Regions from separate parts of the Carnobacterium sp. genome, predicted to be linked through region 2. Evidence: predicted binding sites of a transcription regulator. Region 2 holds the regulator's gene; the other holds the start of a gene.

Region 1 (15,818 bases), on a different contig from region 2:
ACAGGTATTTCAAAAGACCCAAAAAAAGCTCTAAAACAGATTCTTACTGCTCAACAAGCAACAAAATTAGATATCATTGAATATTACGACCACAATCAACAAAGTAAGGGATTTGCTGTAAATAATGTGGGTATCGGTTTTGATGCGGCAGTCGTAAAAAGAGCAAACCATTCTCCATCTAAAATCTTTTTAAACAAGTTAGGATTGAGCTCGTTTGTTTATTTTGCCAGCCTAGTTCAAGTCTTTTTTAAGCAAAGTGCTTTTCCCTTGACCATTACAACAAATGGCGACATAACTCAGTTTGACGATGCTTTTTTAGTTATTATTAATAATCACCCTTATTTCGGCGGCGGCATCCCTGTTTCACCAAAAGCTTCTCAAATAGATGGGAAATTAGATTTGATTATTTTACCTAAACACTCGTTTGCTAACTTATTGTATCTTTTTGGGTTAATGATCTTTGGAGGAAAACATTTAAATCATAAAAATGTGTATTATTATCAAGCACAAACCATTTCTCTCAAAACAACTTCAAAAATGGACTCAAATGCCGATGGGGAAATATTGGTGGACCAACCAATTGATTTTCAACTCGAAACCAGCTCACGTTATTTTTGGATTTGAACATAACGTCTTCCTTGTACATAAAAAAAGTTTCAGAAGATTTTTCTTCTGAAACTTTTTTTATACACTTGGCACTATCCCGTCCATACCAATCATCGGATCAATCGCATTGGATTGAATCATTTCGATAGTCAGGCGATAATTCTTTGGCTTTTCTTTACTTATCGTTTCATTTTTATTTTCGGTTGCTAATGATGGAGTAGAAATAGAATCTGATAGTTCTATTTCTTTTGGCTTATCTTTATTAGCAGGCATTTTCACAACAAGTTCAACTTGTTGGTCTTCTCCTAATAAACGTTCTGTCAATGTCGTTAATCTAGTTGCGGAAGATTTCGCTACACATTCCTCAAAGGCATTAGGTTCGCCACACAAAATAAGCAATTCACTACTTCTTGTAATTCCTGTATACAGTAGATCACGTCTTAACATACGGTGATAATTTTGCACCATTGGTAAAATAACCATTTTAAATTCCGAGCCTTGAGACTTATGAATCGAACAACAATAGGCCAGCGTAATTTTCATCCATTCATTTCGTTTGTAGACGACTTCATTGGCATCAAATTGAATGACGATTTCATCCACCTTATCTTCGGTTTCTTTGGCTAGATTGATTCCGACAATTTCGCCCATGTCTCCATTAAACACGTTCATTTCAGGATAATTTACTAGCTGTAATACTTTATCTCCAATGCGGTAATTTTTATCGTTAAACTTAACTTCTTTTCGTCTGCCAGAAGGATTTGGATTAAAGATTTCTTGCATCATTTTATTCAACGCATCTATCCCTGCTGGACCTCTGTACATCGGTGCTAAAACTTGAATGTCTTGAGCAGTAAAACCTTTATCTTTAGCTTTTTCTACTACTTGACGAATAACCGGTTCAATTTGATAAGTAGTACACTGAAAGAAAGAACGGTCTTTTTTATTTTTCGTAAAGTCAGCCGGTAATTTCCCTTCTTTAATGGCATGTGCTAATGAAATAATGGAAGACCCATCATCTTGTCGGTAGATTTCAGTTAACTCTCTACTAGGAATCTGTTTTGCACGTATGAGATCGTGCAATACTTGACCAGGTCCCACAGAAGGCAATTGATCTTTATCCCCCACAAAGATGACTTGCATATTTTGTGGGACTGCTCTTAACAATTGATTCGCTAGCCACGTGTCCACCATAGACATTTCATCAACGATCAATAATCCGCCTTCTAATTCTCTTTCAGAAAGCTCCGCACTTGGCTTTTCTTGACCATTTAACCCTAACAGGCGATGAATCGTGCTGCTTGGCAATCCCGTCGATTCATTCATTCGTTTAGCTGCACGTCCTGTAGGTGCGGCCAAAAGAATCGGAAAAATCTTATCGTGGTAATCATCTATTTCTAAAGACAAGCCATTCAATTCGGCAAACAAGGTCACGATTCCATTTAATACCGTTGTTTTACCGGTTCCCGGTCCCCCAGTTAAAATAAATAATGGCGAGACAACTGCTTCTTCAATTGCTTCGACTTGTGAATTTCCATACTGGATGCCTAATCTTTTTTCCATTTTACGAATTTCTTTTTTTACATTATGCGCTGGATACTGAATTTTTTTGCTGTTTTCCATTAACCGTTTTACAGAGTTTGCGATTCCCCACTCAGCAGCATATAACGAATTGATGTACAACTTGTGTTGGTCTTCAATCAATTTGTTCTCTTCGATCAAATTTAATAATTCTTTTGCTACTATATCTGGCTCAATAATGAACGAACGGCTTTCTTCAAGTACTCTTATGGTTTCATTCAATAATGGTTCTGCTAATGTATACGTATTGCCTTCACTGATGCACAACTCATTTAATGAAAATGAAATAGCCGCTTGAATACGTCTGGGAGAGTCTGCAGCAAAACCTAAATTCTCAGCAATGGCATCTGCTTTTTTGAATCCAATGTTTTCAATATCTTCTATTAATTGATATGGATTCTCTTGAATGATCTCTAATGTTTCTGCTTGATAGGTTTGATAGATCGTGTACGCTAACCGGCTTCCAAAGCCAAAGTCATTTAATCCGATAATAATTTTTTCCATTCCGTTACTGGAACGTATCGTATTAACGATGACTTCTTTCTTTTTGTCATTTAATCCGGGAACTTTAGCTAAAACAGTTTCATCTGTATTAATCTGATCAATCGCATCTTCGCCTAAAAGATCAACAATGGTTTCCGCAGTTTTTTTCCCTATTCCTGGAAACTTATCACTAGAAAGATAAGCAACAACTCCTTCGGCTGAAGTAGGTTTTTCTTGTCGATAGCGCTCGGCATTAAATTGCATCCCAAATTTAGGGTGCTCAATTAATTGGCCAAAAAAACGATACGTTTCATCTTCTTGGATTTGGCCAAAATTTCCAGTGATGACGATCTCTTTTTCTTTGAACGAACTGTTAGTATCAACAACTCGTATTAATAATACTTTGTAAAAATTTGTCGGATTTTGATAGAAAATTGCAGCCACTTGCCCTACAAAATAGGGAGGCTCTCCTGCAAATAAATCTAAATTGTCTTGCATAACCACTTTACTGCCTCCACCCTTTCTATCTTAGCTAATTAAAAGAATTAGTCTTTTTGATTTTTCATCATAACTTCTATGGCTTTTAACTGGTCGATACGTTCCTTATATTTTATAGGATCCAATTCTTTTGCTTTATTGAAGTACTCATCAACAGAATTCTGTTCTTCCTTTAAGGCCATTCCTACTACTCCACGTTTGAACCAAGACTCATCATTTTGCGGAGCTTGATCGATACTTATGTCAAAATACTGTTTGGCTTCTTTAAATGACCCTAATTGCATTAATGTATTCCCTATGAACAGAATAACTGTCATATCCAGTTTGTCTTCTTCGTATGCACTTAAAAAGTAAACCAACGCTTTCTTAGCTTGATTTAACGCTAAAAAATTCTGTCCAATCATAACCATAGCATCTTTTTTCAAAGGTGTTTCGCTAAATTGAATGACCTGATCAAAATACTCTAGCGATGTATGATAATTTTCAATTTCATAATAGAGATTCCCAAATGCGTACACAAAAATAGGATCTTCAGGGTACTTTTCAATTGCTGTTTCTAAAATAACTTTTGCATCTTCATATTTTTTCCCTAAAATAAACATGGTCGCTAAATTATAATAACTATCGCTATTTGCAGGATGATCGTTGATTTCTTTCATAAGTAATTGAATGGCCTTATTAAATTCGCCTTTTTCCCATAGCTGAAAAGCTTCATGGTTTTGATTCACACTTATTTCCTCCTTCTTGCAACTTTACTTATTTTACACCAAAATTCTATTGGATTCTACTGATGTCTCTGTTTTCTAGTTATTTCAAGTTCATTCTTATTAGATTAAAAAAGGATATAAAAAAAGCTAGGAGTTCTACCCTAGCTTTTTTTACTGTATGAAGTTTTTAAACGTATTGTAATTCTTTTTTTTCATTATATGCTGCGTCGATCGTACCGCCGCCTAAACATTCCAGACCATCATAAAAAACAACTGCTTGTCCGGGTGTGATGGCACGTACAGGTTCGTCAAATTCAACTGTGGCTGTAGTTCCATCTTCATTTAATTGAACCGTCACGCCTGTATCTGCTTGGCGGTAACGGAACTTCGCAGTACATTTAAATGTACGTGATTTTTTTTCATTTGTTGTAAAATGAAGGTCAGAAGCTTCTAAATGCGTAGCCAGCAACCATTCATGATTAAATCCTTGTCCTACAAATAGTGTATTTGTTTCTAAATCTTTTCCGACAACGAACCATGGATCACTTGATTTTCCGCCGCCACCAATTCCTAATCCTTGGCGTTGTCCAATCGTATAATACATTAATCCATCATGTTGCCCTTTCACTTCGCCATCTACCGTCATCATTTTTCCAGGTTGAGCAGGTAAATAAGTCATTAAGAACTTTTTGAAGTCGCGTTCTCCAATGAAACAAACACCTGTAGAATCTTTTTTCTTAGCTGTCGCTAAGCCAGCTTCTTCAGCAATTTTACGTACTTCAGATTTTTGCATTCCACCCAATGGGAATAACGTTTTAGCAAGTTGTTCTTGAGATAATTGATTCAAAAAGTAAGTTTGGTCTTTATTATTATCTAGTCCTCTTAACATATGTGTAACGCCATTTTCATCACGTTCCACTTGAGCATAATGACCAGTAGCTACATAATCCGCTCCTAGTTCAATAGCATAGTCTAAAAAGGCTTTGAATTTGATTTCTTTATTGCACATAACATCTGGGTTAGGTGTGCGTCCTTTTTTATATTCTTCTAAAAAGTAGGTAAATACTTTATCCCAATATTGTTTTTCAAAATTAATCGAATAATATGGAATTCCAATTTGGTTTGCTACCAACGCAACATCATTGTAATCCTCTGTCGCTGTGCAGACACCAAACTCATCTGTATCATCCCAGTTTTTCATAAAAATACCCACCACATCATAGCCTTGTTGTTTTAACAATAAAGCTGTAACGGATGAATCAACGCCTCCACTCATGCCGACTACAACACGAGTCTTGCTATTGTCTTTCATTACATCACCATCATTTCAAATAGATTCTGAAAAATCTTTTTACGATTTGAAGGTCGCATTTTTTCAGTCTCTATCATTATACTAACTTTTAGTCAGAAATCAAGTTGCTTAACCCAAAAATAGGGACATGCTCACCATAGTGAACACCTCCCATTAGACTTTGTAATTAAAATTTTATATTTTTTCTAACACTCCACGTTCAACAAGGTCTGATAAAGTGAACGCTACTTTTTCTCGAATTTCTTTATACGCATCACCATTGTAAATATTTACTGGACGCAATCCATTGCCAGTAGTTATTGAAATTTTTAATTGTTTTACCTCATCTGAGATCACAATTTTCAACTTTACTCCTTGTTTATTCAATAAATTGGTATCCATCGTACGCATCAATTGGAAATTCCCTTTTTTAGTTTCTTCAAATCCATTGTCTCTTAATGTATATTTTTTTGCGTTAGGATTTACTTTAAACGTTTCTTTGGATCCTAATAAAGTTGCTTCTTTTTCAAATGCCATGTTATTCCCTCACTTTTTCTCTTCACTTAGTCGTAACCCTTTTCATTTCTACTATACCATAGCTTTTATCTTTTTTTCTATAAAAATCAGTAGAAATACTAAAGAGCCTGGAATGTTTCCAGGCCCTTTAGTATTTCTACCTCTGTTATTAAAGTCATTTTTTCAATCTTAAACTAATGGTCGCCAGTTGGTCAGCTAAACAACTGATTTGTTTTGACGTTGTTCCTAAGCCAAAACTGATTCGAATCGTTTCAGCCACAATTGGATTGTTCTCTCCATACATTGCTATTAAGACATGACTTGGATCAATATTGCCAGCAGTACAAGCTGAACCAGATGATACTGCTATGCCACTTAAATCTAAACTCATCAACAATTGTTCAGCTGATACATTTTTGAACCAGACACTTACGATATGATCTAATTGTTTATCCGTATTTCCATTGACTTCAAATTCGATCTCTTTTTGAGTCAATGCTTTAATAAGTTGTTTACGCAGTTCTTTATGTCTTTCTTTGCGCTTCTCTCTTTGAGGTTGAATAATTTCAACTGCTTTTTGCAATCCTGCAATAGCAGGAATATTCTCTGTGCCAGCACGACGTTTTTTTTCTTGTTCGCCGCCCAGCATAAAGCTTGGTAAAAAAATGGTTTCCTTCACATAAAGAAATCCAATGCCTTTAGGACCGTTAATTTTATGACCTGAAATAGATAATAAATCGATGTGGTCTCTTTTAACATCAATTTCCTCTGTTCCATAAGCTTGTACAGCATCGGTATGAAAATACGCTGTAGATTCACTTGCTTCAATTAGGGTACCAATTTCTGCTATATCCATTACGGTACCAACTTCGTTATTTGCATACATGATTGACACCAAAATGGTATCTGGTCTCAAGGCTTCTTCAACCTTCATAGGATCAACTTGACCTTTTTCATTCACTGGTAGATAAGTCACTTCGAATCCTAGTTTCTCTAAATATTCCATCGGTTTCAAAACAGCATGGTGCTCCACAACTGATGTAATAATGTGTTTTCCATCTTGTTGCCTATTTAAGGCCGTTTCAATAATTGCGGTATTGTCAGATTCTGTCCCACCACTAGTAATAATGATTTCATTCGGTTTGGCACCAATACTTTCAGCAAAAACTATTCGAGCATTGTCTACAATACGACGACTGTCTCTTCCGAAATTATGGATACTTGATGCATTGCCATAATGATTTTTCATTGCTTCATAAACAACTTCAATTACTTCTGGGTGTACAGGACTAGTTGCGGCATGATCAAAATACATTTTTTCCATCTAAGAAAGTCCTCCCTTATTTATCCAAACTTACAATCCTTAAAGTTTATCACTTTTCTCTATCTACAACAACCACTTATTTTGAGTAAGCATATTTAGTTATTTTCTGTTTCTTTTTCCCATAATTCTGGAAATAACATCTTTAGGATACCCATCGTTAATCGACGACCTTTGCCTTTGTAAACAAAAGCATGCATATGCATAGCAGGATTAAAGTTAGCCTCTAATACTGTATAGCCTAGATGTTCTTTAGTACTAGGTAAAGTTGTATCCGGAATAATCAAATCAATCCCACTAACTTTCGCACCAATAATCTCAGACATATCAATAGCAGCTTGTTTATAGCTGTCATCAATTTCATCTGTAACATCGATAGAGTCTCCTCCAGTACTAATGTTTGAATTTTCTCTTAAATAAACAATAGTGTTCAATTCGGGGATACTTTCAATCGTATAGCCTTGTGCTTTTAGCATCAGTTGTTCAAGTTCACCTAAAGCGATTCTTTCAAGAGGCGAACGATGTTTTTCTTCCCCGCGTAAAGGATCTTCATTTTTTTCGGCAACCAATTCTTTAATTGATTTTTCACCATCTCCGACAACATTTGCAGGGGTCCGTAACAAAATAGCTGGTACCTTTCCATCTAGAACAAAAAAGCGGTATTCAGTTCCAGGAATGTATTCTTCAACTAGTACAGCAGTATCTTCTTTGAATGCTATCTCAAGTGCTCTTTCGTAATCCATTTTTGTAGGTGCATGTTTAAAGACAGAGATACCTAACCCATAGTTAGTTGATTTAGGTTTTACAACGATTTGTTTTTGTTCATAACGCCAGAACGCTGTTTTTCCTTCTGCTAGAGTAGTGTACTCTTCACCAGCTGGAACACGAAATCCTGCTGAATCAAGAATTTTTTTCGTAACGGTCTTATTTTCCATAATCAGTGGGGCAATATAAGAATCTTTTGATGTCATATTTCCATTTTTAACAAATTCACTATGTTGATCATAAGTTAACTTTAAAAATTGATCTTGCGCATCTAAAACCTCTACTTGAATACCTTTTTGTAGCGCATCAAATAGCAATAGTTGGGTAGACATCTCTAGTTGTTCGAAACCTCTTAAATTGTACGGTCTCATAATCGCTTCATTTTTGTACCGTTTAGCTAGCTCTAGACTAAAATCAATATAAGACCCTTTTTCTTCTATGCCACGCACCATACGTGCAGCAACGGTTAAGGTTGGATCAATAAGGTGCTGCTTAGCTTCTTGAATACAGTTTAGTGCAGATTTAGTTCCATTTGTTGATTGAATCATTTCTTCCATTTGCTTCAATAAGCGGAAACCTTCCTTTTGAAAACGTGAAATTTGTTCTGGATGTTCCATTGCCGTTAACCGACTCATTTCTTCCCCATCTGCGATTTCTTCCGTAGTAGCTGTTTCATCCATCCAGATCATGTACAAACAAAAAAGATGAACAAATTCCATTGTCTGTTTTGACATACCAAATGGATCAAATGGATTCAAATCAAAGCTTCGCAACTCAAGATAAGAAATACCTTTTGTCAACAATTCTTCCGCTTTATTTGTACCACGAAAACGAACGGCTGAGTAGAATTCTTTTTCTTCTGATAAAAAGTCTTTTTCAACCATATCTTGTAAGCTACGCACATAATCTTCAATTGAATGGAATGACACAGAAACTTCTGATTGATTAACATACCCGTACTGGCTGCTTCGAATGCTTCGAACATACTCTTGTGGAATTTCTTGATCCGTAAAAAACGACTCATCCACTATAGGAGAAGCTCCTAGTAAATAAGTTAACAACCAACGATAGCGCAGGAAATTTTTTGTTAATTTTAAATAAAGCATCGACTTGAAAGATTCTTTATTTGAGTAGTCCGTTTGACAGTCAAATAAACGCGCAATCAGTTGGTCGTCTAATTCAAAATTGTAATGCATACCACTAATCATTTGTTTTTTCTTGCCATACTTTTCTGTTAGAATTTCTCTATACGTTACATCTTCCTTATTGTCTAGCTTTGCAATCGGAATAACCGATTCTTCTGGAAGAACCATCGGCATACTTATCGGCCAAATCGCTTGATCAGAAGGGATAGTTTGAAGAGCAATATCATGTAACGCGGCCAACCAATCGTAACTTTCTTTTATAGATCTTAAAGGTGGCGTGATCAATTCCAATTGTGATTCACTATAGTCTGTTTGAATATAGGGGTGGAAGCTCCTATTGCCAAATTTTATTGGGTGAGCTGTTAAAGCAAGCTCTCCTGCTGAAGTTACCCTTAAGCCCTCTTTCTCAATCCCAAAAACCGCTTGGTAAAAGGCTTCACCTATATCTGTTTCTTGTATCATTTGTCTCAAAGTCTTCATTTTACTATTCCCTCTTCTGCTTCAGTTATTTGTCGCTCAATTTCTGTTCGTATTTTTGGTTCAGGAGCGAACTCCTTTTCCCAATTATCAGGTTTCATAACTTTTCCATCCGTTTTTCTGTAACGTGGCTTGCCATCAGAAAAAAGTTTCCCCATATTCGCTTGATGCACGATCGAGAAAATGGGATCTGGGTTAATACCCATCAGTACGAAAGAACCATAATTAAAATAATTTGCATCCGTTAACGCATCTACTTGTCCAATTAAACGATTCGGGACCTCTTTGGACTGCTTTTTTATCTTGATAATAGATTCTTCAGCCGCTTGTTTCCATTCCAAAACCAAAGATTCAAATTGGTTGATGTCCCCTTCTACGGTTGAATAAAGGAATTCTAATAGTTCTTCCGTTGTAAAATTTGCCCGTGTAATAGCTTCTTCAGGAGTTAAAGCTTGTGGCTCTTTTTTTACTGGCTTATCGAATACTTCATGAAACTCTTGAACTTGTTCAAATGGTGACAATTTAGTCATACTTCTGTTCTCCTCCTGATGTAATAGGTCTTAAGATGATCAGAACTCTTTATTCGATTGTTTCCTCTCTAATTAAATGCTTTCTCAATGCCGCATTCTCTGATTCTAAGATCCTTCTGTTAATTTCAGATTGTTTCAAATCAGCTTGCATAATTTTTAAAAATTCAATATTATCCTGCGATTGTCGTTGGGTCCTCTCAAGCTGGATTTTTTCATCAATCAATTGCTTGATGTCCTTTTCGAGATCTTTTATTGTATCGGTTAACGCTTTATTTTTTTCAATTAATGAAGCATTTTGAAAACCAATCCCCTTTATTTTCTTTTCATTTTTACCATCTACTAAATTAATATAAACCACTACAAATGCTAAACAAGCAATAACAAAAGCTAAGCAAGTAATAATAAACGTAAACAAAGATGTAGAATACCTGAGACCAGCTAATAGTACACTCATTACGACTGTACAACCAAAAATCACTAGTCCAATACGATAAGAATTTATTTTTCTTTTAGCATTCAATGCTTTTAAATAATCCACTTTATTTTGTAATGCAGCCTTTTCTAATTGTTCTTGTTCTACCTTTTTTCGAGTTTCATAAAAAAGAACTTTTTCTTTTCTATCCATGGATTCTTGTACTTGTTTTTGATACTGTTCAAACCATTCTTTTTCCTTGACTAACTTTTCTAATTCTCTATCTATTTCCTGATGATAAACTGCCTTTTTCAATGAGATTTCCTCTTCTACACGTTCAGATTTCAAATGAGCTGACGTGAGTATTTCTTGAGCATGTTGTTCAGCTTTTCGAGTAATCTTGTCTGCTTCTACTTTTTCTTTATCATACTGTTCAATGGATTGCTCTTTTTTTAATTTAATTTCTTCTTTAGCGGCCGCTATGTCTTCTTGAACTTCTTGATACATCTTTTCTGATTGATGAAGAGTCTCGGCCAAAATTCCCTCTGCTTCGTTCTTTGCCTGTTGGAAAAGTTCGTTCTCATTTAAACGGGCTGTTTTTGTCGTTCGTTTCGATGGTTTAAGCTGATTCGATCGCAATGATTCTTTTTCCTTTATTGCCATTCCTAAAACAGAGTTAAAAACGACATTTGCTGTTTTTGAAAATAAACTACGTTGCTGTTTATCTTTCGTGTTTAATAACCTATTTAAAAAATCGGACTCGTGTTTTTCATCCATTAAAAAGTTCCTTTCTTTCTCACTTTCATAATCCTCTGATTAATCGAATCTAATCAAAATAAATGACTTCTTACACATTATCGCAAATAATCATAGAAAAGCCAAACCAAAAATTCTGTTTGCTTTATAAAAGTAAGCTAATTTCAAAAAATAAACAAACGTTCTTTATTATAGAATCCATTTTGGTAGAATGGTATACTAAGGATAATAATATTGTTAGGAGGATACGCTTTATGAATCAACCTTTAGCTTATCGGATGAGGCCTACTCATATTGATAATATTGTTGGACAGCAACACTTAGTAGGAAAAGGAAAAATCATTCGACGCATGGTAGAGGCTAAAATGCTTTCTTCGATGATTTTATATGGCCCTCCTGGGATTGGAAAAACAAGTATCGCTAGTGCGATTGCCGGGACAACAAAATACGCGTTCCGTATTTTAAATGCTGCTAGTGACACAAAAAAAGATCTCCAAATTGTTGTGGAAGAAGCAAAAATGAGCGGTACTGTGATTTTACTTTTAGATGAGATTCACCGTCTAGATAAGCCTAAACAAGATTTTTTGCTGCCACATTTGGAAAATGGACGCATTATCTTAATCGGTGCAACAACTGAAAATCCATATATTACAATAAATCCTGCCATCCGAAGCAGAACACAAATTTTTGAACTTAAGACACTTTCTAATGAAGATATACAACAAGCTATGTGGAATGCAGTAAAAGATTCAGAAAAAGGCTTTGGTAAAGAAAAAATAGCCATTACAGATCAAGCATTACTACACTTTTCTAGAGCCACTAGCGGAGATTTGAGAAGTTCTTTGAATGGTTTAGAACTGGCAATTAAATCAACAGCTCCAGATGAACAAGGAACGATCAATATTACTTTAGAAATTGCTGAAGAGTGTGTTCAAAGAAAAGCTTTAACACATGATAAAGACGGCGATGCTCATTATGATGTGATCTCAGCTTTACAAAAATCCATTCGTGGAAGCGATGTAAATGCTGCTTTACATTATCTTGCTAGACTGATCGAAGCTGGCGATTTACCTATTATCTCAAGGCGGTTAATGGTTATTGCTTATGAAGATATCGGATTAGCTAATCCTTCTGCAGCTTCTAGGACTGTTACTGCTATTCAAGCATCTGAAAAATTGGGCTTTCCGGAAGCTCGAATACCTTTAGCTAATGTAGTAGTTGATTTATGTCTCTCTCCAAAATCAAATTCGTCTTACGCAGCGATTGATGCAGCCCTCCAAGATGTACGGGCTGGGAAAAGTGGAGATGTACCTGATCATTTAAAAGATTCTCATTATAGTGGAGCAAAAGAACTTGGTCGCGGTGTAGATTATCTCTATCCGCATAGTTATCCTGGCGCATGGGTAAATCAGCAATACTTACCTGACAAGCTAAAAGATGCTTCTTACTATACACCAAATCACACAGGAAAATATGAAGATACTTTGGCAAAGCAGTATGATTCAATCAATTTTAAAAAAAGAAACAAGAGTGCAAATTAACCGCTTTCTTTGTTGTTAGAACACTCTTTGAACAGAAAGTTCACAGTCAAATAATTGACAATATTATAAGCTTATGCTACTATAAGGATAAGATTTCTGAGATGCTCGTCTTGCTCAACATGTGTTGACCGAACAATTAATATTACCTTGGGATCCAACCTGATTCAAACGGATAACATGCCTTTTCACTTGGTAGTTAGAAGCTTGACAGCGGAGCCCACCTGCTAACTGCGGGTTCAATACTAACTGAGCATAATAACGGCATCATCGGATTTCTCATTTAAAGTTTAAAACTTTTAAAGTCATTCTTAATTGAATGGCTTTTTTCTTTGTTATTGAAGCAAATTTCCCTTAACTTATTAGGAATATATGTTATTCTTATTTTGTAATTACCTATTGAAAGAAGGTCTTATCATGCTATTATCGATATTGTTTTTTATTTTTTCAGCGTTGCTACTTTATGCAGCATTCTTTTTTTATACTGGAAAAGCCTCTGTTCTATTATCTCGTACAGATAAAACTAGCCACTCAGAAACAGCACCTTTTTTTAAATTGTATGGTGCTCTCTTTTTTATTGGTGGACTTAGCTCTCTTCTACTTGTTTTTTTTCATCCTATTTGGCTGGCTTTTACTGTTTTACTCTTTGTTATGATTAGTATGCTTTTTTTTATTATGAGCTTAAATAAGCGGATGTGATTTTTCATTAACTTTTTAAACGATTTCTTATTTCTATGAAAATGGATACATTTAAGGTACAATAAGTTTAAGAAGAAGTATTTCATATCGTTTATCATAAGGAATGGAGTGAATGTGTATGTTACAACAATATAATCGAATCTTAGTAGCTGTGGACGGTTCAGCAGAAGCTGAACTTGCTTTTAAAAAAGCTGTACAAGTTGCTGTACGAAATTCTGCTACGTTAGTTCTTGCACATGTTATTGACACCCGAGCATTTCAAAGTATTTCTACTTTTGACGGAGCTATGGCTGACAAAGCAAGTGAGCAAGCCAAGAATACATTAGAAGAATATGTACGTTATGCAAAAAATCACCGCGTTCAAGACATCACTTATTCTATTGAATACGGATCTCCAAAAGTTTTGATTGCAAAACAAATTCCTGAAGATAAAAAAATTGACCTTATTTTATTAGGCGCAACAGGATTAAACGCTGTAGAACGTATCTTTATAGGTTCCGTTTCAGAGTATGTTATCCGTCATGCGAATTGTGACGTGCTGATTGTTCGTACCGATTTAGAAAATAAAAAAAGTTAACGTTATCTAAAATAAGAACAAAAAAAACAACCAAATAATTATTTGGTTGTTTTTTTTGTATTACTATTTAAGCACGTAATCTTTCAACATCACGAGCAATCATGATTTCTTCATCTGTAGGAATCAATAGCACTTTAACTTTTGATTCTGAAGTAGAGATGATACGTTCTTTTCCACGGACATTGTTTGCTTCAGCATCAATTTCAGCACCAAACCAGTTCATGCCATCAATAATAATTTGACGTGTTTCAGGAGAATTTTCGCCAATCCCAGCAGTGAAGACAATTGCATCCGCACCATTTAAGATTGCAAAATATTGACCGATATATTTCTGAACACGGTTATAGAAAATATCTAACGCTGTTTGAGCATCTTCATTTCCTTTTTCTGCTTCTTCTTCAACATCACGCATGTCGCTTGAAACATGAGAAAGACCAAGCAAACCAGATTTATTATTTAAAATATAAATCATGTCATTGATATCCGTAATATTTAATTTATTCATTAAAAATGGTAATAAAGATGCATCGATATCACCAGTACGTGTACCCATTGTAATACCCGCTAAAGGAGTGAATCCCATTGAAGTATCAATTGATTTTCCGCCTTTTACAGCTGTGATAGACCCGCCGTTACCTAAATGACACGTAATAATTTTTGTTTCTTCAAGTGGTTTGCCTAACATTTCTGCTGCACGCTCAGAAACATATTTATGTGAAGTACCATGAGCACCATATTTACGTGCTGCAAAGTCTGTATAATATTCCATTGGAAGACTGTATAAATAGTTTTCTTTAGGCATTGTAGTATGGAAAGATGTGTCAAATACAGCTACGCTTGTAATCTCTGGTAACAATTTTTTGAATGCTTTGATTCCTGTTGCATTTGCTGGGTTATGCAATGGAGCAAATTCAGCCAAACTTTCAATTTGTGCTAATACTTCGTCAGTAATTAGTGCTGAATCTTTAAATAATTCTCCACCAGCTACTACACGGTGTCCTACACCAGTAATTTCTTCGTAGTTTGCAATCACTTTTAGTTCAATTAATTTATCTAATACCATTTGAATAGCAATTTCATGGTTATTAATATCTTCAACCACTTTGTATTTTTCACCAGCATATTTTGTAGTGAAAATTGAATTATTCAAACCAATTCTTTCGATAATTCCTGAAGCGATTTCTGTCTCAGCTGGCATTTCATATAAGGTAAATTTTAAACTTGAACTACCTGCGTTAATTGCAATTGTTTTTGTCATATTTTTTCCATCTCCTAATTCAAATTTTTTAAATATTTTCTTTTTTCCAGCTGTCCACTTCTTGCATAAATTGAAGCATGGCATTTTGATTTTTAAAATCTGGAATTTGTGCTAACAAAACTTGTTTAGCTTGTTTGGCATTGCTCCCCTTTTTTTGAATCAAAAGAATTGATTTCCGCGAGTTTTTGGTTTTAAATAACTCATTCGGCAAATTTAACATTCCTTGCAAGAACGCTTCTTCTTGAATCATTTTCAGTAATCCTGGGGCCTCATCCGTTTCAAATAACTGAGCTGGAACTAAAAATAGTCCAAATCCACCATCTTTTAGGTAATGTAAGCTTTGTTCAATAAAGAGATGGTGCGCAAAAGAATGACCTTCTTTTGCAGCCGTTTTGTATTTACTGGCTTTTTCATCCAAAGGGTAGTAGCCAACAGGTAAATCGCTTACTACAACGTCCACAGGGTCCATTAAAAGATCTTGCAGCGCATCTTGATGTGTCAAGGTGACGTTTTGCCTCTGCAAGGTTGTATTGACTGATGCAAGAGTTAACAGCAAGTCATCATTATCGATTCCTTCTGCTTCTACCAAAATATTCTTTGAAACTAATCCATTATAAACAGTTGATAATAGATTTCCCATCCCTACAGCAGGATCAAG
Region 2 (15,818 bases):
ATATTGTCGCCATCGTACCGTTGTAAAAACTGTTGTAGCGGACGATACGCACGCATCTGTTCTAATGTTGGCTGGAATACAATATTGTCAGCAACAAACCAATCGTATTCTTTTAGATGACTGTCTGCTAGACTTGTAATGGATAACAGTACCGTATTATTTTTTTGTGAAATATCAAAAGAAAACGGCATTTTATCTTCTACAAACATAACCGTTTTATGCGTGCTATTTGTTGCAACAAACTGTAAATTCCCACTGTCTTGTAAGTCTAAAAGCGTTTCTTCCGCTAAAGCAGTCATCAATATCAAATAACGACTGTTTGACAATAGTGATTTTGCATCTTTATTTTCTCCAGAAACCAATTGAATAGATTTCTGTTGCTTGTATAGATTTGTTAAAATTTCATTGTCTTCTTTTCTAATCAAGATATCTTTAAAATTAATTTCTTGACCAGCTTTTAATTCCACCGTTTCCTTTTTAATAAAGCTCTCTAAAAATAATGGCAAATCTTTTATAATATACATTTTATCTGTTCCAGCTTTAAGACTTAAGGCTAGTACATCAAATGAGGTCCTTATAAGTGCAGTAGTCATTGGTTTTACTTCAACTTTATATTCTAATTTCAATGATTGTTTTTGTTTAGCAGAAGCAGTCATTTTTCTATTTTCATTTAAAAATATACGTGTAAAAGACTCTGTTAACTCTTGACCTGGGTTAGGTGAGTCAATAGCGACTTTTTTTGCATTCTCAGCTGTCATTACTCGGCTGATTTTTCTGTCTCTCAATTCCAGTTCAACAGCAACTGTATGTTTGCAATAGCCATGATTTTTCCAATAAAGACATTCACAAAAATCATCTTCCTTTGTTGAACCATCTAATTCAACATGAAATATGTCGCTTCCCATGACTTCGGCAGACCATATTTTTTTATCTAATATCGAGTTGACTGAAAGGACGCGTTTTTCTGCAACATATTGTCTTCCTTGCTCAATCACGCGTTCTGGTATACTCCATTTCATTCAACATTCCCCTACTTTCTTGCTTTTCATAAAATAATTATTTTTCAAGCACGTTTTTTTCTATCTCTCTATTGTACGTCATTATGGGTAAAAAAGAAAATTTTTTCTTTTAAATTTGTAGGGTTCTGCCGTTTTCGTTCTGTAGATATTTTATATTTTCTAACCTACAATGGATAAATTAAAAATAACTTGCTAAAATACGTGTTATGAATCATACTATTAGTATAAAAATGTACTAGAAAATTGAATTAATGAGAGGTTGAATCATTTTGTTTTATAGAATTTTACGCGGCACGTTACGCATTTTGTTAGCGATTTTAAATGGCAATGCCCATTATGAAAATCGGGACAAACTTCCAACAGATACATCGTATATATTAGTGGCACCTCATAGAACCTGGATTGATCCAGTCTATTTAGCTTTAGCTGCTAGCCCTAAACCATTTACATTTATGGCAAAAAAAGAATTGTTCAAAAATCCTATCCTTAGTTGGATCATTAGACACGCAAATGCTTTTCCAGTCGATCGGGCTAACCCTGGTCCAAGTGCTATTAAAACGCCTGTAAAAATACTTAAAAATGGCGATTTAAGTTTAATGATTTTCCCAACAGGAACAAGACATTCAAATGAAATAAAGGGTGGCGCTGCTACAATTGCTAAATTAAGCGGTGTGCCAATTATTCCAGCAGTTTATCAAGGTCCAATGACTTTAAGTGGACTGTTAAAAAGAAAAAAAGTAACCGTTCGTTTTGGAGATCCAATCACTATAGATCGTACATTAAAGCTTTCAAAAGAAAATTTAAAAGCGATCGATGTACAAATTCAACAAGCTTTTGACCAATTAGATAAGGAAATCGATCCTTCATTTAAATACGACTATACGAAATAACAAAAAAGAGCTGGGACAAATTGTCCCAGCTCTTTTTTGTATAGATAGTATATCGTGTTCACCTGACGCTATTTTCCTTATTTTTGATGTAAAACTAAACATTTCCGGGCAAACTGTCTTCATTCTGAAGACCATTATTTTGCAAGCGATACATGTCATAATAAATGCCATTTTGTTGAATCAACTCATCATGGGTGCCACGCTCGACAATTCTTCCATGATCCAAGACAAGAATTAAATCGGCATCACGAATGGTAGATAGACGATGAGCAATAGCCAAAGTTGTACGACCTTTCCGCATTTTTTTGAGCCCTTCTTGAATGAGAGCTTCGGTTTCGGTATCAATATTTGCTGTTGCTTCATCCAAAATCAGAATCTTAGGATCGGTAACAATGGTACTTGCAAAAGAAATCAATTGCTTTTGTCCCGTTGAATAACTGGCCCCTCGCTCGATGACTTTAGAATCGTATTGATTTGGCAGTTGCTCAATAAAGGTATCTGCTTGAACAAATCGAGCAGCTTCTTCTATTTGAAAATCTGTTATGGATGGATTTTTCAAGCGAATGTTGTCTTTGATCGTCCCGTAAAACAAAAAGGAATCTTGTAAAACTAACCCCATTTTTTTCCTTAATTCTTTTATCGGATAATTCTTAATAGGAATATCATCAATCAAGATCTCGCCTTCAAAGAATTCATAAAAGCGCATCATGACATTAATGATAGAACTTTTACCACTCCCTGTGTGGCCTACCAAGGCAACCGTTTGTCCAGGTAAAGCTACAAAAGAAATATCATTTAATACATTGTGTTTTCCGTCATAAGAAAAACTCACATGTTTAAACTCAATTTTAGCAGCTTGAATTTCAGCGTCTGCTGTTTTGTGTTGTTGCGGTGTATATTCATCATTATCTAGTACATTCAACACTCGACTACTTGAAACAATACCATCTTGAAAGATACTCAAGCTGTCCATCATGCTTGTCATAGGATTAAAGAAATTGCGCGCATAGGATGTGAATGCATAAATAACCCCTACACTTATAGGTCCGTTTAACGAATCATATCCAAAAAAACCTAAAATAAGAATTAGTGAAAGGGTATATAGGAAATCAATGACTGGACTTAATAAAATTGAATTTGTCTTTACCATTGCATAACGCAGTTTGTAATACTCCATGTTCGTTTCATCAAACTCTTTTTGCAATCTTTTTTCTTGACGAAATTGTTGGATGATACTCATTCCATTAACTGATTCAGCTAATTTTGAATTTAACAAACTTAGTTTTTCTCTCATATTTCGGTACAATCTTGAACTAAACTTTTGATAATACCAAATGACTACTCCTAATACTGGAATCAACGCAACGATCCATAGAGAGATCTGGACATTCAACAGCATCATAGCGATAAGAGATGTTATAACACCAAGCATCCCTTGTATAATAGTCAGAAATACCGACCAAAACTCTTTAATGGTTTCTGTATCATTCGTCACTCTCGTAACAATTGAACCCGCAGGAGTTTGATCAAAAAAACGCATACCTAAGGTGTGCAGCTTTTTAAAGATTGCATTACGAATATTTTCTACTGTTTGTTCAGAAGCCATATTGTATAAATAAAGATTAAGGTACCAAAAAACAATTTTTACTAGAGTCATGCCAAAATAAATCAAAGCAAACATTCCGATAATTTGATTTGTTGCCATCCCTTTTGATAAATAATTATCAATAAACACTTGAAGGATTCTTGGCAAAATAATATTTGTGACAGCTAACAAAACACCAAATAAGATACCAGCTATGAATTGAAGTTTGAAAGGCGAGGCAAACTTAATGATCCGTCTTAAAATAGTCACTTGTTCTTTGGTGGTAAATGATTTTGACCAAGTTGATTCTTGTTCCATTAGTCTGCACCTCCTTCAATTTTCTGTTCAAGCTGCTGACTATCAAACATCTCTTTGTACCATCCATTTTGTTCAAGTAAATCAGCATGTGTTCCTCGTTCCACAACTTCACCATTGTCGATAACGATAATCTCATCTGCATGCATAACACTGCTGATTCGATGAGCAGCTATAATCGTTGTTTGTTCTGAACGTTCTTTTTTCAAAGCAGATAATATTCTCTCTTCAGTTTTAGCATCCACTGCGGATAAAGCATCATCTAAAATTAACAGCTCTGGTTTAATAATCAGCGCACGAGCAATTGAGATCCGTTGCTTTTGACCTCCTGATAATGAAACTCCCCGTTCTCCGACTACCGTATCATACCCATTAGGCATTTCTAAGATATCAGTATGAATGGCTGTTAACTCTGCGGCTTTTTCAACCTCTTCTTGTGATAGTTCTGGATTAGCAAAGCGAATATTTTCTTTGATACTCGTTGAAAATAAAAATTGATCTTGTGGCACATAACCGATTTGCTGTAGCAAGGCATCTAACGTGTAATCTCTAATGTCTTCATTCCCATATGAAATGCGTCCACGATAACGATCATATTCTCTTAAAAGCAATTTGAAAATACTGGTTTTCCCAGCTCCTGTTTTCCCTACTACACCGAGTGTTTGTCCACGTTTCAATTCAAAATGAACCTCTTTTAGCGCCGGAACATCGGATTTAGGGTAAGTAAATTTATCAATGGAATAATGAATATCTCCTCTTATTTTTTTCGTTAATGCTGAGGGTTTTTCAATAATTTTCGAACGCTCTAAAAGCAATTTCTCTACACGATTATAACTTGCACTTCCACGTTCCAAGATATTAAATAATCGGCCAATAGCAAACATCGGCCATACCAGCATAGCTATATAGTTAATAAAAGAAATTAATTCACCAATAGTGATAGTACCTGAATTTATATATCTCCCGCCCATTACAATGGTCAGTACATAAGAAATCCCCATGATAAAAGTGATCGTAGGGTCAAATAACGAATCAATTTTATACACTTTTCTATTTTCAGCAACTACTTGTTCCGTTTTTTGTCTGAATTCTTCAACGTCTTCGTCTTCTTGACCGAATGTTTTTAAGACTTTCATACCTGATATACTCTCTTGCGCTTTATCATTCATATTGGAAAAGGCTGCTTGCGCTCCTCTAAATCGCTCATGGAGTTTTGAACCTAAAACACGTGAAGCTATAGCAAGCAACGGAAGTGGTATTAATGCAATCAACGTTAATCTCCAGTCAACTACTAGAGCCATTGCAATAATCGTTGTACCCCCTGTAATAATTGAATCAGCTAAGGTCAATATCCCACCACCTGCAACATTTCGAACTGCCGTTAAATCATTTGTTGCATGTGCCATTAAATCGCCCGTACGATATTTTTGAAAAAAACTATTGTCCATTTCGGTAAAGTGGTTAAACAATCGTGTTCTAAGTATCCGTTCCAATTTGGCAGATGTTCCCCAAATATTTACACGCCAAATGTAACGAAATAAATAACTAGCAATCGCCGCGCCTATCAAAATACTTAACCATTGGATCAATTTTTTAAGTGTTAGCGTTCCTTGGCCAACTTCATCTACAATAATTCCCACTATTCTAGGTGGAACTAATTGAATAATTGCTACAAGAAACAAAAATATCACACCCGTAATATACGCTTTTTTTTCTTGTTTAAAAAACCAACCTAATTTTTTATAAATTCCCATTTTCTTCCCTCACCCCTTTACTAATGATCCTGTTAATCAAAAAACGCGAACAGATAAATATCTGCTCGCACGTTAGTATTATAAGGCAATATGTGCCCTTATTTTTTTTTAGTCGTTTTTGTTGTTTGTGTCTTCATTGACGACATCATTTGTTTAATTTTCTTTTCTGATGGTTTTTGTCCCATTTGCATCATTAACATACGCAACATATTTTCGTCAACTGGCGGATTTTTTTTGAAATAATCCATCATGTATTTTCTAGCAAGAAAGAAACCAGCGACTGCTCCACCAACTAAGGCTAAAATAATTAAAAAGATAGCAAGACCTAAATTCATTTTTGATTCACTCCTTTCGAACCTCTCAAGTCTTAATTGTACTAAATATTAGTGGAAAAATAAACTAAAATTCTACTTCTTACGCTAAAAAGTCGCAATTCATCCCAATTACTTACAAAAGAAAGCCGTGTAAGTTAAACTTTCAACTTACACGGTCATTTTTTTTATAAGTTATTGTATGTTTTCACAACATTTTCAACTGTAAAGCCATAGTTTTCAATAACTGTCGCTCCTGGAGCACTTGCACCGTATTTATCTATACCTACTGAAGCACCATCTAGGCCTACATAACGTTCCCAACCAAATGTTGCCCCCATTTCAATAGATACACGTTTGCGTACTTCTTTTGGTAAAACACTTTCTTTATATGCTGCATCTTGTTTGTCGAATAAATCAAAACTTGGAACAGAAACAACGGAAACATCTTTCCCGCTTTCTTTCAAAGCATTTTGAGCTTCAATAGCTAACGCTACTTCAGAACCTGATGCCAAAAGAATTCCTTCTGGTTTTTCGCCAGCTTGAGGAGAAATAACATATGCTCCTTTAGCAACATTCGTACGTGCGCCTTCTTTTGTTCCTGGCAATACGGGTAAGTTTTGGCGAGATAACACCAACATTGTTGGGTGATCAACTGAAGTAATGGCTAATTCCCAAGCAGCTACAACTTCATTTCCATCTGCTGGACGAAGAATAGATAGGTTAGGCATACTGCGTAAGCTAGATAAATGTTCTACTGGCTCATGAGTTGGGCCGTCTTCTCCCACAGCAACTGAATCATGTGTGAACACGTAAGTTACCGGTAACTTAGATATAGCCGCTAAACGAACAGCAGCACGCAAGTAATCCGTAAAGACAAAGAATGTCCCACCATAAGTTCTAGTTCCACCATGCAAAACGATTCCATTCATTGCAGCAGTCATCGCAAATTCACGAACACCATACCAAATATTTCTTCCATCATATTGACCAGCTTGGAAATCTTTTACATCCGCTATCATTGTATTATTAGATGATGACAAATCAGCAGAACCGCCCCATAAATAAGGAACTTTTTTTGCAATAGCATTTAGTACTTGGCTACTTGTAACACGAGAAGCCAATGCATTGTCTCCAACTTCATAGGTTGGTAATTCAGCATCCCAGTTTTGTGGCAATTCATTTTTTAAAGATAACTCGAATTGTTCTGCTAATTCTGGATATTCCGTACGGTAAGTTTCAAATGATGCCTTCCATTCTTCTTCCACTTTAGCTCCTTGGTCAACCATTGTTTCTTTAAAGCGTTCTGCTACTTCAGCAGGAACAAAGAAGTCTTCGCCTTCCCAGCCATATGCTTTTTTAGCTGCTTCAATTCCTTCTGCTCCAAGTGGTGCACCATGGACTTTATGTGTTCCAGCATTCGGAGCACCAAATCCAATAATTGTTTTCACTTCGATTAGAGTAGGTTTTTTTGTCTCAGCTTTTGCAGCTTCAATTGCTGCATTAATTTCTTCTAAATCATTTCCGTCTTTTACAAGAATATGTTGCCATCCATAAGCTTCAAAACGTTGTCCAACATTTTCAGTAAAGGCTTTAGATGTCGGTCCATCTAAAGAGATATCGTTTGAATCATAAAGAACAACTAATTTCCCAAGTTCCAAATGAGCTGCTAAACTAGCTGCTTCAGCTGAGATACCTTCCATCAAGTCGCCGTCTCCACATAAAGAATAAGTAAAGTGATCTACAATAGCATGGCCTTCTTTGTTGTAAACTGCAGCTAAATGAGCTTCTGTCATCGCCATTCCAACAGCATTTGCAATTCCTTGTCCTAATGGACCAGTTGTTGCTTCTACTCCGTCAGTATGGTTCACTTCTGGATGTCCAGGTGTTTTACTGTCCCATTGACGGAACTGTTTTAAATCATCAATTTTAACGTCATATCCAGCTAAATGCAGCAAGCTGTATAATAACATCGATCCGTGTCCAGCTGATAATACAAAACGGTCACGGTCGAACCATTTCGAGTTTTTTGGATTTACTTTTAATTGTTTAGTCCACAATGTGTAAGCCATTGGAGCAGCCCCCATAGGTAATCCTGGGTGTCCAGAGTTGGCTTTTTGTATACCATCCATACTTAGTGTTCTTATTGTATTTACTGCTAATTGGTCTGTGTTATCAAACAAAAAAATCATCCTTTCGATTTTAACTCTCTTATAGTACTCTATTAGTTTACTATTATTTCCACTCAAGTGCAACGCTTTCATGGTCAGAATGTTATTAAATGGGAGAACTTCATGGTTATCCCATTATTGAACAAACATTCTTTTATCTTCCGTGAAGACCTTTATCTTTTTGTATATCCTTCAATTTATCGGGTGTAACATCATTGCCTTCTTCATCTACTATCTTTACACCTTCAATAGTATTTCTCATTCCGCCACGAAAAGCTGTTATATAAGCATCTCTTAATTCCTTTTGTTCAACTTGTTCTTGGATAGTCAATCCTTTGTTTTTTGATTTTTTTGCTAACTCATTTATTCGTTCTATTTGATCTTTTGGTAACATCGAATCACTCCACTTTTTTATTTATTAGTCAACTATAACAAATTTCTTTGAAAAAAACACCTTTTAATCCTCTAAATCTACGAACGTTTGTTTGATTTGTTCTATCATATATGGTAATCTTAAAATGATAAAATAAATAGAAATGAGGTGTTTATATATATTATGAGTAAAAATCCCGAATCAAGACAAGTTGAAGTTCTACAATATATATACAGTCAAGTTAAATTGAAAGGTTACCCTCCAACTGTAAGAGAAATCGGAACGGCTGTTTCTTTATCTTCTACCTCAACCGTTCATGGTCACCTTTCTCGTTTAGAAAAAAATGGTTACATCCAAAGAGATCCTAGCAAACCAAGAGCAATAGAACTAACACAACTAGGATTATCAAAATTAGGCATTGCACTTGATAAAATACCTTTACTGGGAACTGTAACAGCAGGTGAACCGATCTTAGCTGTAGAAGAAGCAACAGATTATTTCCCATTGCCTCCAAACTTGCAATTTGAAAATGATTCTCTTTTTATGTTAACCATACGTGGGGAAAGCATGATCAATGCTGGTATTTTTGATGGTGATGAAGTGATCATTCGTAAGCAAAGCACTGCAAATAATGGCGATATTGTCATTGCTATGACCGTAGAAGACGAAGCAACGTGCAAAAGATTTTATAAAGAAGAAGATCATTATCGCTTAGAACCAGAAAATGACACCATGAGTCCTATTCTACTTAATGAAGTAACCATTTTAGGCAAAGTAATCGGATTATATCGTAGTCATATTCAATAAAAAAACGAAGGAACGGGTTTTATCCCGGTTCTTCGTTTTTTTTTATTGTTTCACTACAAATCTCTTTAAACTAATAAATTCTTAACAGGAGCAAAAGTTTTTCGGTGAATAGGACATACTCCGTGTTTTTCTAAACCTTCTAAATGGACTTTTGTTCCATAACCCGCATTTTTAGAAAAACCGTATCCCGGATACACTGTATCATATTCGGCCATCATTCTGTCTCTTGTTACTTTAGCAACTATACTAGCAGCAGCTATAGACAAACTCTTTGAATCTCCCTTAATGAAACTTTCTTGGGGAATAGTGACCGGTAGATGCATTGCATCGATCAACAATTGTTCTGGCGGTTGAGGCAATTGTTCAACAGCTTCAATCATAGCCAATTTAGTTGCTTCATAAATATTGACTTTATCAATGACTTGATGGTCTTTTATACCAATCCCAATAGCTAATGCAGATTCTTGAATTTGGTCAAATAACACTTCTCTTTTTGCACTTGATAATTGTTTAGAGTCATTAATTTCCAAGACATTAAAGTCTTGCGGCAAGATGACCGCAGCTGCAACCACAGGGCCAGCTAACGGACCTCTTCCTACCTCATCGATTCCAGCAATAAATTGTGTTCCTTTTTCCCAAAAAAATTGCTCTATTTGTAGCATTTCTTGTTGTTTTTCGAGAATTAATTGTTGCTTTCTCAATTGGTTTTCCCAAGATCTATACGCATTTAATACACCTTTACGAGAATCGCTCTTGATTAAAACCAGTCGTTCATCATCCGGATGAGTAATGGTCGCTAATAGTTCCTTTATTGCCGTAATGGTCAGCGGTTTTTCCATTTTAGCTATCATGCCTTTTGGGTAAAGAAATCGGTGCTATATCTAACGTATACTTCCCAATTTTACCGCTTCTAATTTCAAAAACAATCAATTCGGCTGCACGAGTATAATCATCTCTATACCCTTTTCGTTCACTGATCAACATAAGCAGATCTGGCGATTCAAGATTTAATTCTTCTTCTGTTAATCTGTATCGTTTAGCAAGCATTTCCGGATTTCTAATTTTCATTTCTTCCAATCCATACATAGCAATTTCATCTAGTTGTAAAATAGTGTCTTTTATTGCTCCAGTTAAAGCCAATTTCTTCCCAATTTCAGGATCTTCAAACTTCGGCCAAAGAATCCCTGGTGTATCCAGTAATTCCAATTCTTTGCCTAACTTCAGCCATTGTTGTGCTTTTGTCACACCAGGTTTATTTCCTGTTTGAGCAATATTTTTCTTTACAAAACGATTGATCAATGTTGATTTCCCCACGTTAGGAATTCCAATACTCATTGCTCGAATTGCACGAGGTTTTATACCTTTAGCGGCTCTTCTATCAAATTTAGGTTGTAAAAGCTCTTTTGCTTTTTCCATTAATTGCTTCATGCCTTTTCCTTCTTGAGCAACAATTGGGACAGCCGCAATTCCTTGATCGTTAAAATAAGCTACCCATTTTTTTGTTTCTAATGGATCCGCTAAATCACTTTTATTTAAAATGATGATTCTTGGTTTTTCTCCAATGATTTCATCTAATATTGGATTGCGGCTTGATAGTGGCAGTCTTGCATCTACTAGTTCAAAAACAATATCGACTAGCTTAATTTTTTCTGTTACTTGGCGTCTTGCTTTTGCCATATGCCCTGGAAACCATTGAATGGTCATTTAATTTTCACCTTTCTATTTACACAAAAAAAGAACCACATTATTGTATTCTTTTTTTTATTTCATTTGTTAATCCTCGTCAATCGAACCAAACTTTTCAAGTGGCCATATGCGAAGATTTGTTGTTCCACTGACAGTAGACGCGTCTATAAACCCAACTTCACTAAATCGGCTATCTTTTGAATTTTGACGATTATCACCTAAGACAAAATAAGTGCCTTCAGGAACCGTTTCTTCGCCTGTTTTAGCAGCTAATAAGAAGTCTTCGGTAAAAGTATCCCCTGCTGTCATATTTTCGATGGACTTTTTCAAATACTCTTCTTCAATGGGTTCCCCATTGATATACAAAACATCATCTTGATACCGAATCGTATCTCCTGGTAGACCGATAACACGTTTGATATACTGTTTATCCGGCTCACTTGGAGCTGGGAATACAATCACATCAAAACGGTCTATCTTGTCGATTTTATTTAAAATCAAACGATCTCGATCTTCTAACGTAGGTGCCATCGATTCACCGTCTACACTTACCGGAGCAAATAGAAAATGTCGAATCAGCAGAAAAATTATCAGCGCTACAACACCATATAGTACAGTACTTAAAAATTCATTTCCGCGGCCTTTATTTTCTTTGCGTTTTTGACTTGGGGAAAGATGACGCGTATTTCTCGGTTCGAAAGTACTTTTATTCTGATGTTGATTATCAGAAAAATTAATTTTACTCAATTGCATCTCCCTACCTTCTTATACTATTTATGGAATAAACTTTATACGATTAAATGGATAGTAAGTAAAAGACGTTTCGCCAATAATCGAATCTAGTGGAACACTCCCAAAATAGCGACTGTCGTTACTTGATCTGCGATTATCCCCTAATACAAAATACTCATTTTCTGGAACTATTTTAGTTCCAGTTAATTCTTCTAAAGTGAAATCAGATGTCCATACCCCTCCAGCATGATTAACTAAATCATTATCGAGAAATTTTTCCTCAATTTTTTGATCATTGATATACAACTGATCGCTTTCGTAGCGAATTTCCTCTCCCGGTAACCCAATGACTCTTTTTACAAGTGTTCGATTTGACGAATCATGAAATACAACTAAATCAAATCTTTCTATATTATTATAGATGGTTCTAACTATGATTTGATCGTCCTGTTGAAAAGTTGGTATCATAGAAGAACCTTCAATAGTCATAGGAATAAAGATAAAATTTCGCAGTAAAACAGTGATTGATCCAGCTAATAATAACGCCTTAAACCATTCCCATGAAAATTCCTTCCAAGACTTTTGTCTCATTACATTCGCTCCAAATCAATCTATTTATTCTATCATACAAGAAAATCTAAAAAATAACTATTTATTTAGGGCAATGATTTAACCAAAAGAGAGATAGCAAATTCCTATCTCTCTTTTGGCATCAAGTTGTTAACGATTGTGATTTCCTAGCCATTCGCTTTTTATTCAGCAGGTTGACTAGATTGCAATTCTTTGATAGCAGCCTCATATTGAGTATCATTTTCATCTATTAGAGTCCTCAATGATTCAATGAGTTGAGTAGCCGTTTCACCTGTTACAATACCGTCAACAGGTAATTTTTTATCTGTTTGAAATTGTTTGACCGCTTCTTGAGTTGCTTCATCAAAGTATCCATCTACTGATTCTACAGGATAGTTTAGCGCCTCTAATACTTTTTCTAAGTTCTCAACTTCTGCGGATACATCTTTTAATTGATATGTTTTTGAACTATCAATAATCAATAAATTAGCATAATCAGGTAAAGCTACTTCAATAGTTGGTTTAATTCCTTCGTCATTGATCCACTTGCCACTTGGTGTTAACCATTTCGCAACGGTCATCTTCAATTCACTACTGTCATCAAATGTAGCTACGTTTTGAACGGTTCCTTTTCCAAATGTCTGAGTACCGATCAATTTGACATTGCCGGATTCATTAACTGCACCCGCTAAAATTTCGGAGGCACTGGCACTTCCCTCATCCACTAATAAGACAGAAAGTTCCGTTACTTTAAAGTCACCCATTGTCACATCATCAGAAACGATAGGAATCGGTTCTTGATCTTTTTCTTGCGTTTGTAAAATAGTATCGCCATTTTCTAAAAATAAATTAGAAATACTCAATCCGGCATTTAATAACCCACCAGGATTTTGACGAACATCAAAGACAAAAGATTCAGCACCTTGTTCTCTTAAATCTTCAATTGCAGCCACTAAGTCATCATAAGTTGGTGAAGAAAAACTTGTGATAGCAATATACCCAATCGTTGGATCTTCTTCATCTAACTGGTAAACGACTGTCTCAACAGGTATAGTATCCCGCACAACCGTCACTTCAAAAGTAGCATCGCCACGTTTTATGGTTAGCACCACTTCTGAGCCTTTTTCACCTCGAATATACGACACCGCTTCATTTAAGTTTAAGCCTGTTAATTCTTGATCACCTGCTTTTAAAATAATATCATTCGGCAGTAATCCTACTTTTTCGGCTGGAGAACCTGCGATAGGAGACACGATCATGACATTATCTCCTTGTTTCATTACTTCAGCACCAATTCCTTCAAAAGAAGCAGAGATACTTTCATTTAAAGAAGTAGATTCTTCTACATCAAGATATTGAGTATAAGGGTCTTCAACAGCTTCCGTCATGCCGGTGATGGCTCCTTCAATCAAAGCTTCTCCTTCAACCCCTTGATAGTAATCCGACATTAAGGCATCATATACCTCTTGGATTTTTTCAAATTCATCTGCATTCATTTCTACGCTTGCTTCTGATGAACTCAACTGATTTTTAGTAGGTGATTCATCATCATTTGCATTTGTAACAGCCATTGTTCCACCAATTGAAAGTGCAGCAACTACTATGAGAGAAGCTCCATATGCCCAAGGCTTAATGCCTTTTTTATTCTTTTCTTTGTTTGGTTCATTCTCCATGTGTAAGCTTCCTCTCTGGTTTCGATTAATTATTGGATGCGGTCAATTGATTTTACTGCTGAAGTTGTTTTTAACTATTACTCATTTATTTAAATTTTAAAGCTGTTTCTAAAGCTACGATCATCATATCATTAAACGTTGTTTCACGCTCATCTGAAGAAGTTTCTTCCCCGGTGATCAAGTGATCACTTATGGTTAAAATAGCTAAAGCGCGACGATTGTGTTTAGCTGCTAGAGTATAAAGACCAGCTGCTTCCATTTCAGTTGCCAATACACCATAATCTGCAAGTTTCTTTTTGTCTAGTTCTTCATTATAAAAACGGTCAGCAGATAAGATATTTCCTACTTTAACATCCATTCCTTGTGCGACAGCAATTTCATAAGCTGTTCTTAGTAAATCAAAATCAGCGATAGGAGCAAATTGAACTTGATCATTAAATGTATTTTTAACAACAGCAGAATCTGTTGTTGCACCTTGAGCTAAAATCACATCACGTACTTTAACGTCTTTTTGCATTCCACCAGCAGTTCCTACACGTATTAAGTTTTTCACGTTATATCCTGTAATTAATTCTTCAGCATAGATCATCATAGAAGGAATTCCCATACCGGTTCCTTGAACAGATACTCGGTGACCTTTATACGTTCCTGTGTAGCCGAACATGTTTCTAACGCGATTGTATTGTTCTACATCTGTTAAAAAGGTTTCTGCGATATATTTTGCTCTTAATGGATCTCCTGGTAACAATACCGTTTCTGCGATTTGGCCTTCTTTAGCTTCAATGTGTACACTCATGATTATTTCCTCCTAGTTGTATGGTAGTTTGTTTTTAGTTATCTTTGTCTAAATAAATTTCCCAAGCTGTGTCAAAAGTTGTCATTTCTTCTAAGTATGTGCCATTTAATTCTAGATAATGACTAACTTCATGATAATCTTCTGATTGTTTTGGAAAACCGTCATCTAAATAAACAGCATTTGCGAATAAGGTGACAGCATCCTTTTTATGTGGATCTCTTTCAGTCATTAAATAATGATAAAACGGACGTTGCATTGAACTAATTCCTTTCTTTACTTTGCTGATAGTGCAAACGCTCTTCTTTTTCTTGAGCATACTTTTCTGGATTTTTTTGATAAAACTCTTGATGTTGTTCTTCAGCTGGATAAAAAGGTTGAACCTCTTCAATTACTGTTACAATAGTATTTTTATACTTTCCGCTTTCGCTTAACCGTTGTCTAGATTTCTCCGCAATGTCTCTTTGGTTCTCATTTAGAACAAAAATGACGGGACGGTAGTTGTCTCCCCTATCTTGAAATTGACCCATTGCATCTGTGGGATCCGTTTGATTCCAATAGATGTCCACCAATTCCTCATATGAAATAACTGAAGGATCAAAGGTTATTTCAACAGCTTCAGTGTGCCCAGTTGTTTGGGTCAGCACTTCTTCGTAAGTAGGATCGACGGTATGTCCTCCAGTGTAGCCTGATACAACTCTTTCAATTCCAGGTTGCTCGTCGAAAGGCGAAACCATACACCAAAAGCATCCTCCTGCAAAAATAGCCGTCTCTTTCACTTACATCATCCTTTTCCAATTCATTTCACTTTAATCAGCTGGAACGTAAACGTTCACTCGAATATCATTTTCAGCTAAATTAATTTTATCCACTGAAAAATGAATACCGCTATCTAAAGTGAATTCATTTAAATTAAAAACAATCGTTTCTTGTTCACTATCAATCGCTACCCACTCTGGAATATTCAATTGATTTTCAATTTGATTCATCGCAAAGGTAATAGGGACGTTAAATCTCCCAATTGAAAGACCAGTTGCTTTAAATTGTAAATTACCATTTTCCATAACAAATGGTTCTAAAAATAACTGAAATTGGATATCATGACCAAACAATTGAAAAGTACCCACTAATTGTGCTTG

Evidence for each region. Region 2 encodes LexA, which represses DNA repair genes until DNA is damaged. Its sites were predicted from a motif close to CNAACANNTGTTNG; they were not measured.
Region 1: a site for LexA is predicted at 11,261-11,274, ahead of ABS911_RS04465 (replication-associated recombination protein A). Genes of this name have one in related genera too.

The regions. Positions count from the first base shown of each region.
Region 1 is NZ_JBEMBC010000014.1:824-16,641, reverse strand. It holds gene ABS911_RS04510 (diacylglycerol/lipid kinase family protein) at 1-624, shown strand, start outside; gene recD2 (SF1B family DNA helicase RecD2) at 685-3,168, opposite strand; gene ABS911_RS04500 (tetratricopeptide repeat protein) at 3,216-3,896, opposite strand; gene mnmA (tRNA 2-thiouridine(34) synthase MnmA) at 4,063-5,187, opposite strand; gene ABS911_RS04490 (cysteine desulfurase) at 5,362-5,703, opposite strand; gene ABS911_RS04485 (cysteine desulfurase family protein) at 5,858-7,006, opposite strand; gene gshAB (bifunctional glutamate--cysteine ligase GshA/glutathione synthetase GshB) at 7,102-9,393, opposite strand; gene ABS911_RS04475 (pyrophosphohydrolase domain-containing protein) at 9,390-9,920, opposite strand; gene ABS911_RS04470 (hypothetical protein) at 9,970-11,109, opposite strand; gene ABS911_RS04465 (replication-associated recombination protein A) at 11,343-12,629, shown strand; RNA gene ssrS (6S RNA) at 12,720-12,907, shown strand; gene ABS911_RS04455 (universal stress protein) at 13,444-13,902, shown strand; gene ABS911_RS04450 (acetate/propionate family kinase) at 13,970-15,160, opposite strand; gene ABS911_RS04445 (class I SAM-dependent methyltransferase) at 15,189-15,818, opposite strand, start outside.
Region 2 is NZ_JBEMBC010000018.1:19,729-35,546, reverse strand. It holds gene ABS911_RS05575 (SNF2 helicase associated domain-containing protein) at 1-1,019, opposite strand, end outside; gene ABS911_RS05570 (lysophospholipid acyltransferase family protein) at 1,289-1,909, shown strand; gene ABS911_RS05565 (ABC transporter ATP-binding protein) at 2,004-3,812, opposite strand; gene ABS911_RS05560 (ABC transporter ATP-binding protein) at 3,812-5,563, opposite strand; gene ABS911_RS05555 (YneF family protein) at 5,662-5,898, opposite strand; gene tkt (transketolase) at 6,063-8,066, opposite strand; gene ABS911_RS05545 (DUF896 family protein) at 8,200-8,439, opposite strand; gene lexA (transcriptional repressor LexA) at 8,602-9,225, shown strand; gene rnhB (ribonuclease HII) at 9,291-10,064, opposite strand; gene ylqF (ribosome biogenesis GTPase YlqF) at 10,066-10,929, opposite strand; gene lepB (signal peptidase I) at 10,999-11,664, opposite strand; gene lepB (signal peptidase I) at 11,686-12,234, opposite strand; gene ABS911_RS05515 (S41 family peptidase) at 12,396-13,886, opposite strand; gene deoD (purine-nucleoside phosphorylase) at 13,972-14,682, opposite strand; gene ABS911_RS05505 (YozE family protein) at 14,717-14,938, opposite strand; gene msrA (peptide-methionine (S)-S-oxide reductase MsrA) at 14,943-15,458, opposite strand; gene ABS911_RS05495 (YpmS family protein) at 15,489-15,818, opposite strand, start outside.